DNA from 4 places in the Brevibacillus sp. BD137 genome. Region 3 is predicted to be linked to each of the others. Evidence: riboswitches for the same ligand, from Rfam matches in the RefSeq annotation. Region 3 holds a riboswitch; each other region holds the start of a gene.
What was found. Region 3 has a riboswitch for S-adenosylmethionine ahead of mtnK (S-methyl-5-thioribose kinase). Riboswitches for the same ligand answer to the same signal wherever they lie in the genome.

Region 1 (4,214 bases), on a different contig from region 3:
TTTGTCTCATTCCGCGAAACCGTTCCCGTCACTTTGCCCCCGCGCAGTACCGTAATACGATCGGCTACCTCCATGACTTCCTGCAACTTGTGTGTAATCAAAATGACGCTCTTGCCGCTCTTTGCCAAGTTTCGAATCGTTTGCAGCAGGTCGCGTACCTCCAGCGGGGTAAGGACAGCAGTCGGCTCGTCCAACACGATAATATCCGCTCCCTGATACAGGACCTTCAGAATTTCGACCCGTTGCTGTTCCCCGATCGAGCAATTTGCTACCATAGCCTGCGGATGAATCGGAATGCGATACTGCTCACTCAGCGCCCGCACCTTTTCCTCTGCGTCCTTTCTGTTGAAAAAGCCTGCTTGCTTCGGCTCATATCCGATCACGATATTTTCAGTCACACTGAATTCTCCGAAGAGCATAAAGTGCTGGTGAACCATCCCGATTCCATTTCGAATCGCGTCCTCTGGTCCGCGAAAAACAACTGGCTTGCCGTTTAACACGATCTCTCCCGACGTCGGCTGCTCCATCCCGTACAGCATCCGCATCAGTGTCGTTTTGCCCGCTCCATTTTCCCCGACAATCGCATGGACCTCTCCTGCTGCCAGTGAGAACGACACCTTGTCGTTAGCGGTAAAATCTCCGTACTTCTTGGTCATGGCCCTCATTTCCAAGCGATCGGTCATTCCCACTCCCTCATTTCTGTACGTCCTTTTATGAAAATGGAAGACCGACTACACAGCCGTAGTCGGTCACATCCATCACTGTGCACAAGCTATAAATAAACGTTCAGTACCGAGAACCTTTTTAAAACTGGTCTGGTACTTTGCGGCTACCCGCTACAATCTCATCGCTGATCGCTTTCACTTTATCCACCACTTCTTGTCCAATAAAAGCGTTCAGCGGCGTCTTGCTTTCGTGCGTGACATAGGTTACACCAACACCTTTTTCCTTCAAGCCGTATGCCACAACACCTGGTTTGAACGTTCCTTCTACAAAGGTCTTCACGGTTTCATAAGCTGCCGCGTCAGTTCCTTTCAATTGGGACAGAACAATATGCTCTGGATCAATCGTCGTACGGTCAACGTCCTGACCTGCTGTGAAGAAACCTTTTTCCTTCGCCGCTTCGAAAACGCCGAGGTCGCCTACTGCTGCTGCACCGTTAATGAAATCAGCGCCTTTGGAAGCTTGGAGCAAAGCCAATTCCTTCGCTTTTGCCGGGTCAGTGAAGCTTCCTACATAGTTGACCATGAGCTCTGCTTTTGGATTTGTCGCTTTCAAGCCCTCTCCGAAGCCAACCGTCCATTTTTTCAACTGCGGAATATCAAGAGCGACAACCATACCCACTTTGTTCGTTTTCGTTGCCAAGCCTGCTGCTGCTCCCACCAGGTAAGCCGCTTCCTGCTCGCGGAAGGTAACACTGCGAACGTTTGGCAAATCCACTACCGTATCAATAATCGCAAAATTACGGTCAGGATTTTCGGTAGCTACTTTTTTCAATGCATCCTCTGATGTAAAGGAAGAAGTGATGATCAAATCATAATTTTCTGCAACAGCCACACGCAGATTTTCTTCAATCGCTCCATGGTCTGTAGATTCGATCGTTTTTACTTCTGCCCCCAGCTCTTGTGCAGCTTTCTTGGCACCCTCGTCCATTTGTTGGAAGAATGGATTGACACCGATTTTCTCAGGCAAAATCAAGGCAATTCGCTTTTTGGCCGCGCCCTCTTGTCCTGCTGCTTGTCCTCCTGGCTGATCTGCCGGTGCGCTTGTGCCAGTCGAGCACCCTGTTGCCAATACTGCGAATGTCGTTAATGCCAGCAATAACTTCTTCATGATGTATCTCTCCCTATCCGAACTTTACGTTTTTCTTTATCCTATTAGGTAATGTACGGCTTTTTACCTATTTTTTCAATACCATTTACGAATATTCTCTTATAAAATTAATTTATCGTTCGTTTATTCCTCCTCTTCTTTTACAAATACAACAAAAAAACTCTCCCCGGAGGAAGAGTTTGCGTACGAAGCCGTTCTCTTCCTCATCTGTCAAAACCATGGTACAGGTTTTGCAGGAATTGGCACCTTTCTGTTCATGCATAGACATGATCAGTGGTTGCCGGGCATCATCGGGCCAGTCCCTCCGCCGCTCTTGATAAGGTGGGTGAATATATTTAGTTACAATGGAATTCATTCTAGCAGAACGGTTCGAAAATGCAATTCTTTTTTCTCAATTCCAAACACTTCTACAAGTAAATAAAAGTTTAAAAAGTCATCTTTTCAGCACCGAGAAATTGGCGAGAAGCGCAACCTCTAATTTACGTGAAAGGTTTGCTGGAGGCGATGCGACAACGTATTCAGCTCGCCCAGCTCTTCCGTAATCTCACGCACTTTTTGATGCTGGTTTTCTGCTGTCGCAAACAGCTCTTCTAAGTTGGCTACGGATTCCTCGGTTACGGCTGTAATGGTCGACATCTCGATGGCAACCTCGCCGGAACGCACTTTTACCCGGTCCATGCTGGAGCTTACTTGATCAGCTGCTTCTAGGAAGGCCATCATACCAGCACGCACTGCTTCAATGGAGGCCACTGTTTTTACGGCCAGCTCTTGGCCTTTTGCAACAGACACTTCCCCACTGCTCATATGTTGCACCGCATTCTCACTTTCCTGGTGGAGTGACTTGAGAATGTCGGTAATTTCCTGTGTGGCTGTCGCGCTTTGTTCTGCCAGCTTGCGTACCTCATCCGCTACCACAGCAAATCCCCGTCCATGCTCGCCTGCACGCGCCGATTCAATCGCCGCATTCAGTGCCAAGAGATTCGTTTGTGTCGCGATCTGATTAATAGCGCCGACAATTTCCTCTACGCGATTCGCCTGCCGATTGAGCTGGTGAATCGTAGAGGCTGCTACATTGACTGCTTGCACAATTTGCTCCATCTGTGAGGACAGATCGTTCATCATCTGAACGCTTTCTGTCAGACGACGGTTGTTTTGTTGCGATTCTGTTTTCATTGCGTTGGTCTGCGATGTGACTGCCTCGATTTCCTGATCGATGGATTGAACCTCTTCTTCGATCTTCACCGTAGAATTCGCCTGTGATTCCATGCCGACGGCGACTTCCTTGAAGGCTACCATCATTTCATCTGTATTGCGCTTCGTACCTTCCGCATGCTCATGCACATGATCGCTTGTACGATCTAGCTGCTCCGTCATTTCCTGGATGTTCAAAAGCATTTCTCCCAGACGGCGCTCCTTCTCTTCCGCTTCCTGCCTTGCGTCGTGCGCTTTTTGCAGAGAGGCTTGTCCGGCGAGACAGAGATACGTTACGGCTCCCATCATCATGAGAATCGTGACAATACGCATAAGCAAATTGAGCTCCGAAAAATCGCCATCGAAGATCTGGTAGGTTCCTGTGTAGAACCCAATAACCGTGACAATGATTTGGGTAATTCCCGCTGTTACGACCAGCTTCCAATCCAAATACGCTGCTAAAAAGCCCATGACGATAAAAGCGAGGAAGGTGATCTCCTGGTAATCGGTAAAGTGATCGAATGAAATCGCATAAAACATGAGTCCAATTGCCACCAGGTAACGAATTACAAGACTATCCTTGCGAATGAAATAATACGGCGAAACAATTAAAGTGACCAGCAATCCCAAGGACGTCACTTTCCAGAAATTCACATCCACTTGGTAGGCAATGAGCCCCGCCATCCACAAATGATTCCATAGGATAAAAATCATAAAGCCTTCTTTGTCAGTTAAGGTATTGCGAATCAATTGAATCATAATTGCCCCCCTTTTCCTTTTTACTTATGTATCGGATTCTTTCCCCATTATATAGCCAAACCTTTGGCAAATTTGTGAAAAAAGTGAGAACAGCCAAAAACAATTTCGAATAGGCTATTACACAACTCTCGCGTACAGGAGGTAAACGGAGAAAAGTGGAACTTAATCAATTGCCAGCTACCGTGCTGACACGGACGATTAGCCGTCCGAACACCACGATTTACTATCCGCAATTGGCGGGATTAGCCAACCAGCAAGCGGAAAAAGATATCAACCGGGCGATTTATCAAACGGTTCAAGGCTTAATTCACGAGCAACAACGGGTCCAGGTACCGGGAAATACAGAAATGCAAGGAAGCTACGAAATCAAGACAAACGAACGCGGCATTTTCAGTGTTGTGTTGAGCAACTACGCCTATACACCGCAAATG
Region 2 (4,214 bases), on a different contig from region 3:
TTGCAACCATCAGGATAATAAAAGGCAACGAACGCACAATGTTGATGATCGTATTCAGGGTGTGATAAATGATTTTATTCGGAAAAAGGTGGTTAACCTGTGTGATGACCAACAAAATCCCGAGCGGAATCCCGATCAGTGTCGCAATGAACAACGAAAACCCAACCATGATAACGGTCTCTTGCAGGGATTGCCCGAATACCGGAATCATTTCAATCAAACGCTCCATTAGCTACGCACCTCCTCTGGGGACACAATATCTACGCGGTAGACGGATTCACGCAAGAAGCGAATGCCATCTTGAATGGGCTGGTCTTCACCAGAAATGTGCAAAAGCAAAATGCCAAGGGCTGTTCCCTTAATGGTCGTAATCGAGCCGTACAACAGATTGGTGCTAATCGGAAAGCGTGCGGACAAGGTACCTAGAACAGGATCGAGAGCGGCATCTCCGCGAAAAGCAACGCGAACAATTTTGGAAACGGGTCCGGATTCTTTTATCTTGGACAAAATCTCCTGTGGTACCTGATCGTCAAAAACTGTTTTGATAAAATTACGGGTCGTTTGCTCTTGCGGATTGCTGAACACATCCAGAACAGAGCCTTGCTCGATGACGACGCCGTTTTCCATGATGGCTACTTGGTCGCAGATTTTCTTGATGACCTGCATTTCATGGGTAATCAGCACGATGGTCAGGTTGAACTTTCGATTGATGTCGAGCAACAGCTCCAGAATGGATTCGGTTGTTTGCGGGTCGAGAGCGGAAGTCGCTTCGTCACAGAGCAGGATTTCCGGATCGGTGGCAAGTGCACGAGCGATGCCCACCCGTTGCTTTTGTCCACCGGATAGCTGAGAAGGATAAGCGTTTGCTTTATCAGACAAGCCAACCAATCCGAGAAGGTCTTCTACCTTGCGCTTTATGACATCTTTGGGGACGTGATTCATCCGCAAGATTTCCGCCACATTGTCAAAGACATTATAGGAAGAGAGCAGGTTGAAGTGTTGAAAAATAATCCCGATCTTTTTGCGAGCTTGCCGCAGCTCTTTTTCCTTGAGGGTCAGCATGTTCTGGCCATTGACGATCACAGAACCGCTGGTCGGCTTCTCCAACAGGTTGATGGTACGGAGCAGGGTACTTTTCCCCGCTCCGCTAAAGCCGATCACCCCGTAGATTTGCCCTTTTTCCACCTGCAGGGATACGCCCTTCAATGCTTCTACCTGCTTGTTTCCTACTTGATACGACTTATGAATATCGGTTAGCTGTATCATAACGAGTTCTCCTTGTTGTTCTTGATGTTCCTGGCGTCGATCTTACCAGGACGGCAGTACAGCTCCTTCAAAGCGTTCGTCGATGAATTTTTTCACTTCTTCCGAGCGGTAGATGTCCACCAGCTTTTTGACGGCTGGGTTGTCTTTGTTGGTTTCGTTGGCTGCCAAGATGTTTACGTACGGAGAGTCAGCCGTCTCAGCGAAGATCGCGTCTTTTTTCGGGGAGTAGCCAGCTTCCATCGCGAAGTTTGTGTTAATCGAAGCAACCTCTACGTTGCTCAGCGAGCGTGCCAGGAAAGCAGCCTCCAGCTCTTTGAATTGCAAATTTTTCGGATTTTCCACGATGTCCAGTGGTGTTGCGTTGTCGCCCACGCCATCCTTGAGCTTAATCAAGCCAGCTGCTTGATAGAGCAGCAAGGCGCGTGCTCGGTTGGTCGGGTCATTTTGAATGCCGACAACGCCGCCTGCCGGGATGTCCTCGACTTTTTTATGCTTGGTGGAGTACAGGCCCATCGGGTACGTCACGGTTTTTCCGACCTCGACGATCTTTGTTTTGTGATCTTGATTGAACTTCGCCAAGAACGGGATGGTTTGGAAGCTGTTTACATCGAGATTTCCTTTATCGAGAGCTTGGTTCGGCTGTACGTAATCGTTGAAAACGACGACTTCGACGTCGAGTCCTTTGCCTTTGGCGACTTCTTTTACTTTGTTAAGAATCTCTTCGTGTGGGCCGCCAGTGACACCCACTTTGAGTGAGGTTTGTTCAGCAGCAGTGCCGCCGTTAGCAGGCGCAGCTTCTTGTTTGCCCCCGCAAGCCGTTACGAGCGATGTAGCGAGCAGTAGTGTAGTGAGCAGTAGACCAGTTTTTTTCATGAAAATACCCCTTTTCTCTGGATGTAAGATGGAAAAGAAAAAAGCCTCTTCCGACAGAAGAGGCGAAAACTGCAAGTATGTAACCACACTGCAACAATACCTCTCTTATCTGTCGGAATAAATTCCGCTGGATTTGGCACCGTATCGTTTGCGATAGGTTGCCGAGGTGTCATAGGGCCAGTCCCTCAACCTCTCTTCATAAGAGAATGTGCTATGAAATTATCATTCCAAACATTGTTGTTAATTCTTATTTGGATAGTTGGATTATAACGACTGATTTTTTCGGTGTCAACAGTTTTTGCAAACGAATGACTTGGTGGAAAAATGTGAAATTGATCTAAATACGAATATTCTATTGAAGAATGAAAAAATCATATGTATAATGAGAGCGAATGAACCCGATGCCAGCTATCGCAGGTGATGACATGACTCTCGTGGACTCCAATGAAACTAGAAAAAAGCTGTCTGCCATCTATAATGAGATAGCAAAAGAGTTGTTCGGATTTGGAACGACTTTGCTCCGAGTCACGATTGAAAATCAGATGATTACGTTCCAAGCTAAGCATCGCCGCTCTCCGCGCTCACAAGCGTTGGAAGGAGAAGCACCGGCCCTCAAGCTCGAAGTCGATTTTCGCATGTCCCTTCTTTATAAGAAGAGACTGAGAGAACGACTGGAAGAAGAGATGGGGTTGCCGTTGGAAGCCGTGCTGAGGGACTATGATGCGCCTACGCAGTGGGCGATCACGAATGTTATTTTAGCTGAATCAGAACTGAATACCTGACGCAATCGTTCGGATTTTCTCTTTTGATCTATCTTAAGGGGAGACCGTAGACTTTGCGTAAAAACGGGTGTCACTTCTCTTTGTTTACGAAGAAAAGTGCTCTTGTTTAGAATGATACGTTCTAATCAAGGGTACTTTTCTTTTTATTGTATCACCATATTTTGTCATCAAATGAACCCAACTGGAGGAGAATTACGATGAAGAAATTACTTGCTGGAATCCTGTCTTTTTCTATGATGTCACTGGCTCTCGCTGGCTGTGGCAGCAATGATCAACCACAAGCGGGAGGAGCTGGCGGCGAAGCCAAGGGCGAGCCACAAAAGCTGGTTATCTCCACATGGGGCTTCTCCGAAGACTTTTTCCGCAAAGAAGTATATGAGCCGTTTGAAAAAGAACATAACGTGAAAATCGTGCTGGAAATCGGGAACAACGCAGAGCGTCTGAACAAGGTCCGCCAAGGAAGCTCCGATGTAGACTTGATCTACCTCTCTGACTACTATGCACAGCAAGGGATTGAGAGTGGCGCATTTGAAAAAATCGACCGCAGCCGCATCCCGAACCTGGATCAAATCTACGACATTGCCAAAGCACCACTGGGCGAGGAGTACGGTCCAGCTTACACGGTTGGTCAATTCGGGATTGCCTACAATCCAAAGATCGTAAAAACCGAGATCAAGGATTGGAAAGATCTGTGGAACCCAGAGCTGACAGGCAAGCTGACACTGCCAAGCATTACGTCCACAACTGGCCCGATGGTTCTCGACAGTGCTTCTGCGATCGCGGGCAGCAAGGAATTTAACGAGGATCAAGCCTTCGCGAAAATGAAAGAAGTCAACAAAAGTGTCGTGAAGTTCTACGATAAGACCTCCGAATACGTGAACATGTTTGGACAAGAAGAAATCGGCGTAGGACCGATCATGGAAATGTACTTCAAAGACATCAAAGCTGCTGTTCCAGAGGCTGTTTTCATACAACCTGCAAGCGGCGGATATGCGGTTATGAATACGGTTAACATCGTAAAAGGCTCGAAAAACAAAGCACTCGCAGAAGACTTCATCAACTATCAGCTGAGCAAGGAAGTTCAAGAGAAAACAGCAAAAGCGAAAATCGATTCCCCTGTAAACAAGACCGTTCAACTGACAGAAGAAGAAGCAAAAGGTGTAACGTACGGGGAAGAAACCGTAAGCAAGCTGAAAATGCTGGACATGAAATTCGTAAACGAGCACTCCAAAGCATGGATTGACCGTTGGAATCGTGAAATCACGCAATAACGCAATAACGTACGATAGAAAA
Region 3 (4,214 bases):
TGGATGCGCCATGATTGGTACGTGTAGGTCAGGATCGGCTGCCAAACGGTGCAGGGCATCGAAGCCAAAGGCCAGCACGTTGAACAAGAGGCAGTCAGCACCCGCCTCTACCGCACGCTTCGCTTTTTCGTTCAGCTCATGCACAGGTCCAGTCAGGTTGGCTGCATAGAGGACGGGCTTGCCAGTTTCAGCTTCGGTCTCCTGTGCGATCTGCTTGAACGCTTTGATCCGTTCGATAAAAGGAGCACGGTCATCTGCAAAGAAGATTTCGTCATCTTTCACGAGATCGACTCCGCCCAAGGCTTGTGCTCGGAATTGCGTCTTCAGATCGTCGAAAGGAAGACCTAGGCACGATTTGAAAATGCTCATCAAGAGCGGACGGTTATGTGCCCCTAAACGTTCGCGCAGACCATCAATGCCGAACTTCGGTCCAGGAAAAGCCTGTAGGAATGATTCAGGGAAAACGATGTCGATGAGCTTGATTTTGCCATCCATCGATAGTTTGCCGAATATTCCGGTTAACAAGGATGGAATGTCCGCTGTAAAATTGCGAGTCGGATAGCTAACGGTAATCAGACCGCGTGTTTCTCCGTTTTCCAGTGTCGTAATCGGTGTCGCGCTCACAGCTTCACCGAGATATGGCGCTAGTTCAGCTTGCTTGGCAAGCGGCAGGTCCGTCCAGGAACCGACTGTCATGCCGACAGCAATGGCTTGCGCTTTTTTGTTCAAGTCTTTTGCTTGTGTGAGATAGGTGACGAGGATACGTTGTTCACTCATGGTACGTCAAATCCTCCTTGAATTAATAAAAAAAGCCTCCCCATTGAGCGGGGAGGCGGTTGTCGACTATGAAAGCGTCTCGTCTCCTCTCATCTCTCGGGTCAGTAGCCGAAACGAGCCCAAATTGCTCGATCTCGACTCTTATCCGTTGGAATTAGCACCGTTTCGCTATCCAAGGTACGCATGATGAGCGTACGATTCATGGTATAGCGCCGGTTGCCGGGCATCATAGGGCCAGTCCCTCAGCCAGCTCGCGATAAGAGTTATTCGTTTCCCCCATGATATGACGTTCATTGTCAGGAGTCAATCCTTGTTTTTGCAGAGAATGTGCAGGAGATTATTAGAAAAATGAGACGAAGATGAAACTTTTTTACAATTCCTTCGTGGCAAGGGGTGAAAGGGTGTGAAGGGCTTGGGAAAGTGGTCTGGAGGACTCACCGGACCTACGAAAGAACTGCTGAAGCTCAAGGCAGAAAAGTCGATAACAGCAGCGTTTTTAGGGAAGGTAGACTGGTGGAATTGGGAGCGACCTGCGGCATCCGGAACACCATACAGCTATTGATAGCAAGGTGCGAATTTTTGCACAAAAGGGTGTTGACATCGTGGAAGCGTTGGTTGTATGATTCAAACTAAATCAAAAACCGAATACGTTTTGGATACCTTATCCAGAGAAGGTGGAGGGACTGGCCCGATGATACCCGGCAACCGACATGACGCCATTCAGACGCGAGAAAGCGACTGATTAACAGGCGACATGCACGGTGCTAATTCCTGCAGAAACAAAAGTGGTCTGGAAGATAAGGGGGACATCAACACGGTTCTTACACGTGACGACAGCGACCTCTTTTCTTCGGGAAAAGAGGTCTTTTTTCGTGCAACGAAGGCTTCACCAAAAAGCTTGGCGAAGCCCAGTTTTCTAATACTCTTGGGACACAAACAAAACAAGTAGAGATAGAGGAAAAATACGTAGAGGGGAGTTTTGGAATCATGGCATATCGCGCATTGACTGAACAGGAAGCAGTAGAGTACGTAAAGGGAATACCGAGTCTTTTTAGCGAAGGAGCAGAGCTGACCAGCCGAGAAATCGGGGATGGCAACCTCAATCTGGTTTTTGACATTCAAGAGCCAGCAACGGGTAAGAGCGTCATTGTTAAGCAAGCACTGCCTTTTGCCCGCGTTGTGGGGGAATCTTGGCCGCTTACGATTGATCGGGCTCGCATCGAGAGCGAGGCACTCCGGATTCAGCACAAATACGTTCCGGACTTGGTGCCACAGGTGTATCATTTCGATGGGGAACTTGCGTTGACCGTCATGGAAAACGTCGGGGACCACATCATCATGCGTAAAGGGTTGATCGAAGGAAAGCGGTATCCGCTATTCGCGAAACAAATTGGCCGTTTTCTCGCGCAAACGTTGTTCTTCACATCCGATCTGGGCGCACATCCATACGATAAAAAAACGCTAGTCGGAACATTCATAAATCCAGAATTATGCAAAATCACAGAAGATCTCGTCTTTACCGATCCGTATGAAAATGCGCCTACTAACGACTTCAACCCGTTGATCCGCCGCGAAGTCGAGGCGATCTGGAACAACAGGCCGCTGAAGCTGGAAATCGCCAAGCTGAAATACGATTTCCTTACGCGCTCGGAGGCACTGCTGCATGGTGACTTGCATACCGGAAGTATTTTCATCACGGAAAACAGCCTAAAAGCAATCGATCCAGAGTTCGCTTACTACGGCCCAATCGGCTTTGACATTGGGGCGATTATAGCCAATCTGCTGCTCAACTACGCAGGACAGCACGGTCTGCAAAAAGATCAAGGAGAACGGGAAGCGTACCGCGAATACTTACTGGAAACAGTCGAGGATGTCTGGAATGAATTCGTTTCGCAATTCGTTCAACTCTGGCACAAGCACGCCAAAGAGCGCAGCGCCCATGTCGAAGGACTGTGGCAAAGCTACGTGAAGCGCCTGATTCAGGATACAGCAGGCTATGCCGGATGCAAAATCTTGCGTCGTGTCATTGGCTTGGCAGGCGTAGCGGACCTGAATGCCATCGAAGACGACCAGACTCGCGCAGAAGCAGAGCGTCTGGCACTCACGATTGGAGAAGCGCTGATTCTCGGTCGCGGCGGCATCGAGGAATCGACAGATATCACGGACATCGTACGCACAATAACTGAACGCTACTACCAGGAGGCTACAGCAGTATGACAACCAGCACTCAATTGGCACCTGTAAAGTGGGAGAATGACGCATTGGTCTTGCTTGACCAGACGCGTCTGCCAGTAGAAACGATCTATTTGAACTTGACCACCTCCGAGCAAGTATGGGGTTCCATCCGACGCTTGGAAGTACGTGGCGCACCAGCCATTGGCATGGCGGCAGCTTACGGGCTCTACCTGGGCATTCGTGGCAGTGAAGCGAGTAACTACGACGATTTTTGGCAGGAATTGAACCAGCAGGCAGACTACCTGGGCTCGTCCCGTCCGACAGCAGTGAATCTGTTCTGGGCATTGGATCGCATTAAGGCTCGTGTTGAAAAAGCAAGCGGTGCGTCGATTGCCGAGTTGAAGGCGGCAGTACTCGATGAAGCATTGGCGATTCAAAAGGAAGACGCTGAAGTATGCCGGACCATCGGGGAGCATCTGCTCACTCTGTTGCATGACGGTATGGGAATTCTCACGCACTGTAATCCAGGGGCATTGGCTACAGCAGCGTACGGTACGGCTACTGCTCCCTTTTATTTGGCAAAGGAACGCGGTTGGAACCTGAAGGTGTACGCGGATGAAACCCGTCCTGTTCTACAAGGAGCTCGTCTTACTGCATTCGAATTGCAGCAAGCAGGGATTGATGTAACGCTGATCTGCGACAACATGGCGGCGATGGTCATGTCCCAAGGAAAAGTAGAGGCTGTCATCGTAGGGACAGACCGCGTAGCAGCGAACGGCGATGTCGCCAACAAAATCGGTACGTATGGGGTAGCGGTATTGGCAAAAGCTCACGGCATTCCTTTTTACGTGGCAGCTCCCTTGTCCTCCGTCGATTTGGACACACCGACAGGCGCAGATATTCCGATTGAAGAGCGTCCAGCCGAGGAAATTACCCATGGTTTGGGCAAACAGGTAGCTCCAGACGATATCAAGGTGTACAATCCTGCGTTCGATGTAACGCCTGCGAAGTACATTACAGCGATCGTTACGGAGACAGGCATTTTCAAGCCGGAAGAGATCGGCAATAGCAAAAAGTAAAAGACATTTTTATATGCGTTCGCCTATTGTTGCTGGCGGGCGCTTTTTGCTCATTTTGGCGTTTTCCAGTAAAATATCCAAGAAAAGGGGAGATTCGTATGCAAACGATCCAACAGATAGCCACCAATGAAGATACGTACCTGAAACAATTAGAAGTAGCTGATGCTGAGGAGTTATTTTTGC
Region 4 (4,214 bases), on a different contig from region 3:
TGCAAAAATTTCATGTGTTGGGCAAATTGATCAGGAGCTATGACATACCGCTGATTCGATTGATCCGTGACATGATGGTACGTCAAAACAACAACCTGATTGTTATACCACTTTTTCGTTTGAACCACTGCTTCTTCTGTTGGTGTGACGTTTGGCTCAGCATTTTTTGTCTCACTTATGCTTATAGACGTATCCACTTGGGGAAAAGGTTGCACTTCTTGTTTATTCTTTTTTTCCAGAAAAGATTCGCCTAAGAACCCAATAGCCACTATAAAAAACAAAAAAGTAAGAAACACGATCAGGAAGAGCCTTCTGTTCGGCAAAAAAACCCCTCCTCTACTTCCTCACTAGGAGATTCGACACAGTCATACAAATTCCTGTGCAACAATTGACCCAATAATTGGATGACTCTGCTCCTAAAAGAAAAAGAGCCCAGTAGCAACACCAGGCTCTTTTTATGTCTTTCGAATATTAGAGTTGAGCAGCCTCTTGCTTCAGAACTTCTGCTTTGTCTGTTTGCTCCCAAGGAACATTCAGGTCATTGCGTCCGAAGTGGCCATATGCAGCTGTTTGTTTGTAGATAGGGCGACGCAGGTCGAGCTGCTTGATGATACCAGCAGGACGCAGGTCGAAGTGTTTGCGAACCAATTTCACCAGAGCTTCTTCGGAAATGGTACCTGTGCCGAATGTATCTACTGCGATGGAAACTGGTTGTGCTACACCAATTGCGTAAGCAACTTGTACTTCGCATTTGTCTGCGAGGCCAGCAGCCACGATGTTTTTCGCTACATAACGAGCCGCGTAAGCACCGGAACGGTCAACTTTCGTCGGATCTTTACCGGAGAACGCACCACCGCCATGACGAGCATAACCGCCGTAAGTATCTACGATGATTTTGCGGCCAGTCAAGCCAGCATCCCCTTGTGGTCCACCAATTACGAAACGGCCAGTTGGGTTGATGAAGTATTTGGTTTCAGCGTCCAACAGTTCAGCTGGAACAACTGGTTTGATTACGTGTTCAACCAGATCTTGCTTGATTTGCTCCAAAGTTGTTTCAGGAGCATGTTGGGTAGAAATAACGATTGTATCGATACGAACTGGTTTGTCGCCATCGTACTCAACGGTTACTTGTGTTTTTCCGTCAGGACGGAGGTAAGCAAGTGTTCCGTTTTTACGTACTTCAGTCAGACGACGAGCCAATTGGTGAGACATGCTGATTGGAAGTGGCATCAGTTCAGGTGTTTCATTGCAAGCAAAACCAAACATCAAACCTTGGTCACCAGCACCAATTGCTTCGATCTCAGCATCAGTCATTTTGCCTTCGCGTGCTTCCAATGCTTGGTCTACACCAAGTGCAATGTCAGCGGACTGCTCGCCAATTGCAGTAATAACACCGCAAGTGTCAGCGTCAAAACCGAATTTCGCACGGTCATAGCCGATTTCACGAATGGTTTCACGAACGAGCTTTTGGATATCCACATAAGTGTTTGTAGTGATTTCACCTGCTACGAGAACCAAACCAGTAGTTACGGAAGTTTCGCAAGCTACGCGAGCGTTTGGATCTTTGGAGAGGATCGCATCCAAGATGGAGTCGGAAATTTGGTCACAAATTTTATCCGGATGTCCTTCAGTTACAGATTCGGATGTAAACAGACGACGACCTTTTTGCAAAGCCATGAGAAAATACCTCCTTTGACCTCATACAAATAGTGTGGTAGCCGAGTTAGGATTTTATCTACGTAAACGCAAATAAAAAACCTTTTCCAATTTTTAGGAGGAAAAGGTTTGAGCGTTTTTTGCTTCCTTCATCCTCTTATCGGCCAGAACAGATGTCCGTTCTGCTGGTTAGCACCGCTCTAGCTCGGTTGCCGGGCTTCATAGGGCCAGTCCCTCCGCCTGCTCTGGATAAGAGTATCCATTACGGATAATAGAATAATTGTTTTTTTCAGAGATGTCAATAGGAAAAATTTTACTTATAATTGATAGGCTTTTGAAAGTACCACCACTACCTCGGCGCGAGTTGCTCTTCCATTCGGTTTAAAGGAAGAACCGTACCCATTAACCCAATTTCTCGATGTCAAAGCCTCGATGGCAGGAGAAGCCCAGTGACTCGTTGGCACATCCCGATAATTCGAGGTACCGTGATTATACATCAACACATTACGTGCCCGGGCGATCATTACCGCCATCTCTGCACGCGATATCGGCTGATCCGGCTTCATTTCATTCTTCGGGTACCCTTTCAAAATTCCCAATTGATAAGCTACACCTAAGTTGTGATACGCCCAGTGCCGCTTTGGCATATCCCGGAAGGTCGCTTTTCCTGTGTAGGTAGTCGCTACCTTAGAACCGGTCGCACGCATCGATTTAAGCAGCATCGTCGCAAACTCTGCACGGGTCACTGCCTGATTCGGCTTGAATGACGCATCATTAAACCCATTTACAATATCGCGAGAGCTAAGTCTGACGATCTCCGAGCGCGCCCAGTGGTCCGAAATATCGCGATAACCCGCTATCAATTTCTGCTGCGTCACCGTGAGTCGGTACGATTCATATTTGAACGAAGTACCACTATTAAGGCGTACATAATATTTTCCTGGCTGCAAACGCAAACCGATAATATCGTTTCCTCGCTTAGACAGCTCCGCTACCTCATTCGTCGAAGCAAGCGCATAGTTCATATTTCGGTCGCTATAGAGCGCGAAACGAAAGCCGCTATCGACAGGAATGTACGGCGCTCGGAACGTGACATACGATTCACTATTCACAGTAAATTGGAACCAGTCGGAATCGGTAGCTGTCGGTATCGTGCCTGACATCACTGTCCCACCGCTTAACGGAGACGCTGTTTGATAGGTGTCATTCGGCTCATTAAAATCTTTTTTTACTGGCGTGTATCCCAGATCCAGCTGATATTCGCCATTCACCGCATTGCGATTGTACTCACTCACACGGATGTAATACTTCCCTGGTGACACTTCTTTTTGGACGCGCTCTGTCGGATTGTCTTTTGTTCCATTATCGTAGGTAGGGTCCCAGACAACCATCTTTTTACCGAGCTCTTGTTTACCAATACTCAGCAATAAATCGACACGCTTGTTATCAGGACTAACAGCGACATCCAAATGCCCGTATTCACGAACATAGTAGGAGAACCAATCCTGATCCCCTTCATCGTGAAAATTGCCTGTTACACTGATTTCGTTGCCTACGAGTGGCCTTGCCGTCTCTTGCGTATCATTCGGTTCGTTACGGTCCGGATTGATGGTAAACTTACTCGTCAGCACGTAGGTAAAAGCGTTGTTGACCCCTCCGTTACGCATTAACCGGATATTCATTTTCCCCGCTTTGACCGGGACAGTTATCGTATCCCCATTTCCGAAGTACTGTGTAATCGGCGCACGATTCTCTGGGTAAAAGGTAGCTGCCATCGCGGAAGAAATACCGGATGTCACTGACGCTGTAAAGCTGACCTTCCCATCGTAAGGGATGTCCATCTTCAGCCAGTCTATCGTATCTTTTGGTCCCAAATTTCCACGTATCTGAGACTCGATCGGGAACGCTTTTGCTGAGTACGTCTGATTATTCGGCTCTAAAAAGTCATAGGATAAGGACGTTCGAACTGCCTTGTCGACATTTAGCAACCCGTAGCCCGTTTTCCGGTCCCACCCCTTTTCCCCTAAATCCGTAGCCGTTTGATAAAGCAATTGTCTTACATCAAATGGACTTAGTTTGGGATGACGAGCTAGTATGAGAGCCGCTGCACCCGCTACTTGTGGTGCGGCTGCTGAAGTACCGCTAAAGGAACCGTATTTCCCCCCTAGCTTGGTCGTATAAACATTGAAACCGGGCGCTACCAGGTTAAGCTCAGGTCCCGTATTGCTTTGATACAGCACTTCATTGTTACTCCTTACAGCCCCTACCGCTACCACCGTGGGATAAGCTGCCGGATAAGCCACTCGGCTACTCTCATTGCCACTCGCTGCAATCAGAACGGCTCCGCTTCTTTCCGCTCGTTGCACAGCATTCGCCAGTTCTTTGGAGTAGGACATGCTGCTGAGAGACATCAGAATGACTTTGGCACCACGATCCAAGGCAGTATTGATACCCTTAGCAAGAGTCTGGACCGTAGTATCACCATTTTTGGCCAAAACTTTAATCGGCAAAATCTTGGCATTCCACAAGACACCAGATACACCAATGCTATTATTCCC

Region 1: linked by a shared signal. The riboswitch ahead of ODZ53_RS07985 (BMP family lipoprotein) and the one ahead of mtnK (S-methyl-5-thioribose kinase) in region 3 are both predicted to bind S-adenosylmethionine.
Region 2: linked by a shared signal. The riboswitch ahead of ODZ53_RS08565 (MetQ/NlpA family ABC transporter substrate-binding protein) and the one ahead of mtnK (S-methyl-5-thioribose kinase) in region 3 are both predicted to bind S-adenosylmethionine.
Region 4: linked by a shared signal. The riboswitch ahead of metK (methionine adenosyltransferase) and the one ahead of mtnK (S-methyl-5-thioribose kinase) in region 3 are both predicted to bind S-adenosylmethionine.

What each region holds. Positions count from the first base shown of each region.
Region 1 covers NZ_JAOTNO010000003.1:280,951-285,164, forward strand. The annotation lists gene ODZ53_RS07980 (ABC transporter ATP-binding protein) at 1-683, opposite strand, end outside; gene ODZ53_RS07985 (BMP family lipoprotein) at 805-1,833, opposite strand; SAM riboswitch class I at 2,034-2,156, opposite strand; gene ODZ53_RS07990 (methyl-accepting chemotaxis protein) at 2,308-3,783, opposite strand; gene ODZ53_RS07995 (DUF3298 and DUF4163 domain-containing protein) at 3,939-4,214, shown strand, end outside.
Region 2 covers NZ_JAOTNO010000003.1:409,298-413,511, reverse strand. The annotation lists gene ODZ53_RS08575 (methionine ABC transporter permease) at 1-229, opposite strand, end outside; gene ODZ53_RS08570 (methionine ABC transporter ATP-binding protein) at 229-1,266, opposite strand; gene ODZ53_RS08565 (MetQ/NlpA family ABC transporter substrate-binding protein) at 1,309-2,139, opposite strand; SAM riboswitch class I at 2,242-2,344, opposite strand; gene ODZ53_RS08560 (hypothetical protein) at 2,565-2,921, shown strand; gene ODZ53_RS08555 (ABC transporter substrate-binding protein) at 3,119-4,192, shown strand.
Region 3 covers NZ_JAOTNO010000023.1:44,102-48,315, reverse strand. The annotation lists gene ODZ53_RS28440 (2,3-diketo-5-methylthiopentyl-1-phosphate enolase) at 1-777, opposite strand, end outside; SAM riboswitch class I at 864-1,040, opposite strand; gene ODZ53_RS28435 (hypothetical protein) at 1,181-1,339, shown strand; SAM riboswitch class I at 1,436-1,581, shown strand; gene mtnK (S-methyl-5-thioribose kinase) at 1,765-2,994, shown strand; gene mtnA (S-methyl-5-thioribose-1-phosphate isomerase) at 2,991-4,031, shown strand; gene ODZ53_RS28420 (GNAT family N-acetyltransferase) at 4,130-4,214, shown strand, end outside.
Region 4 covers NZ_JAOTNO010000003.1:72,227-76,440, forward strand. The annotation lists gene ODZ53_RS07060 (polysaccharide deacetylase family protein) at 1-323, opposite strand, end outside; gene metK (methionine adenosyltransferase) at 472-1,677, opposite strand; SAM riboswitch class I at 1,811-1,912, opposite strand; gene ODZ53_RS07070 (S8 family peptidase) at 1,974-4,214, opposite strand, start outside.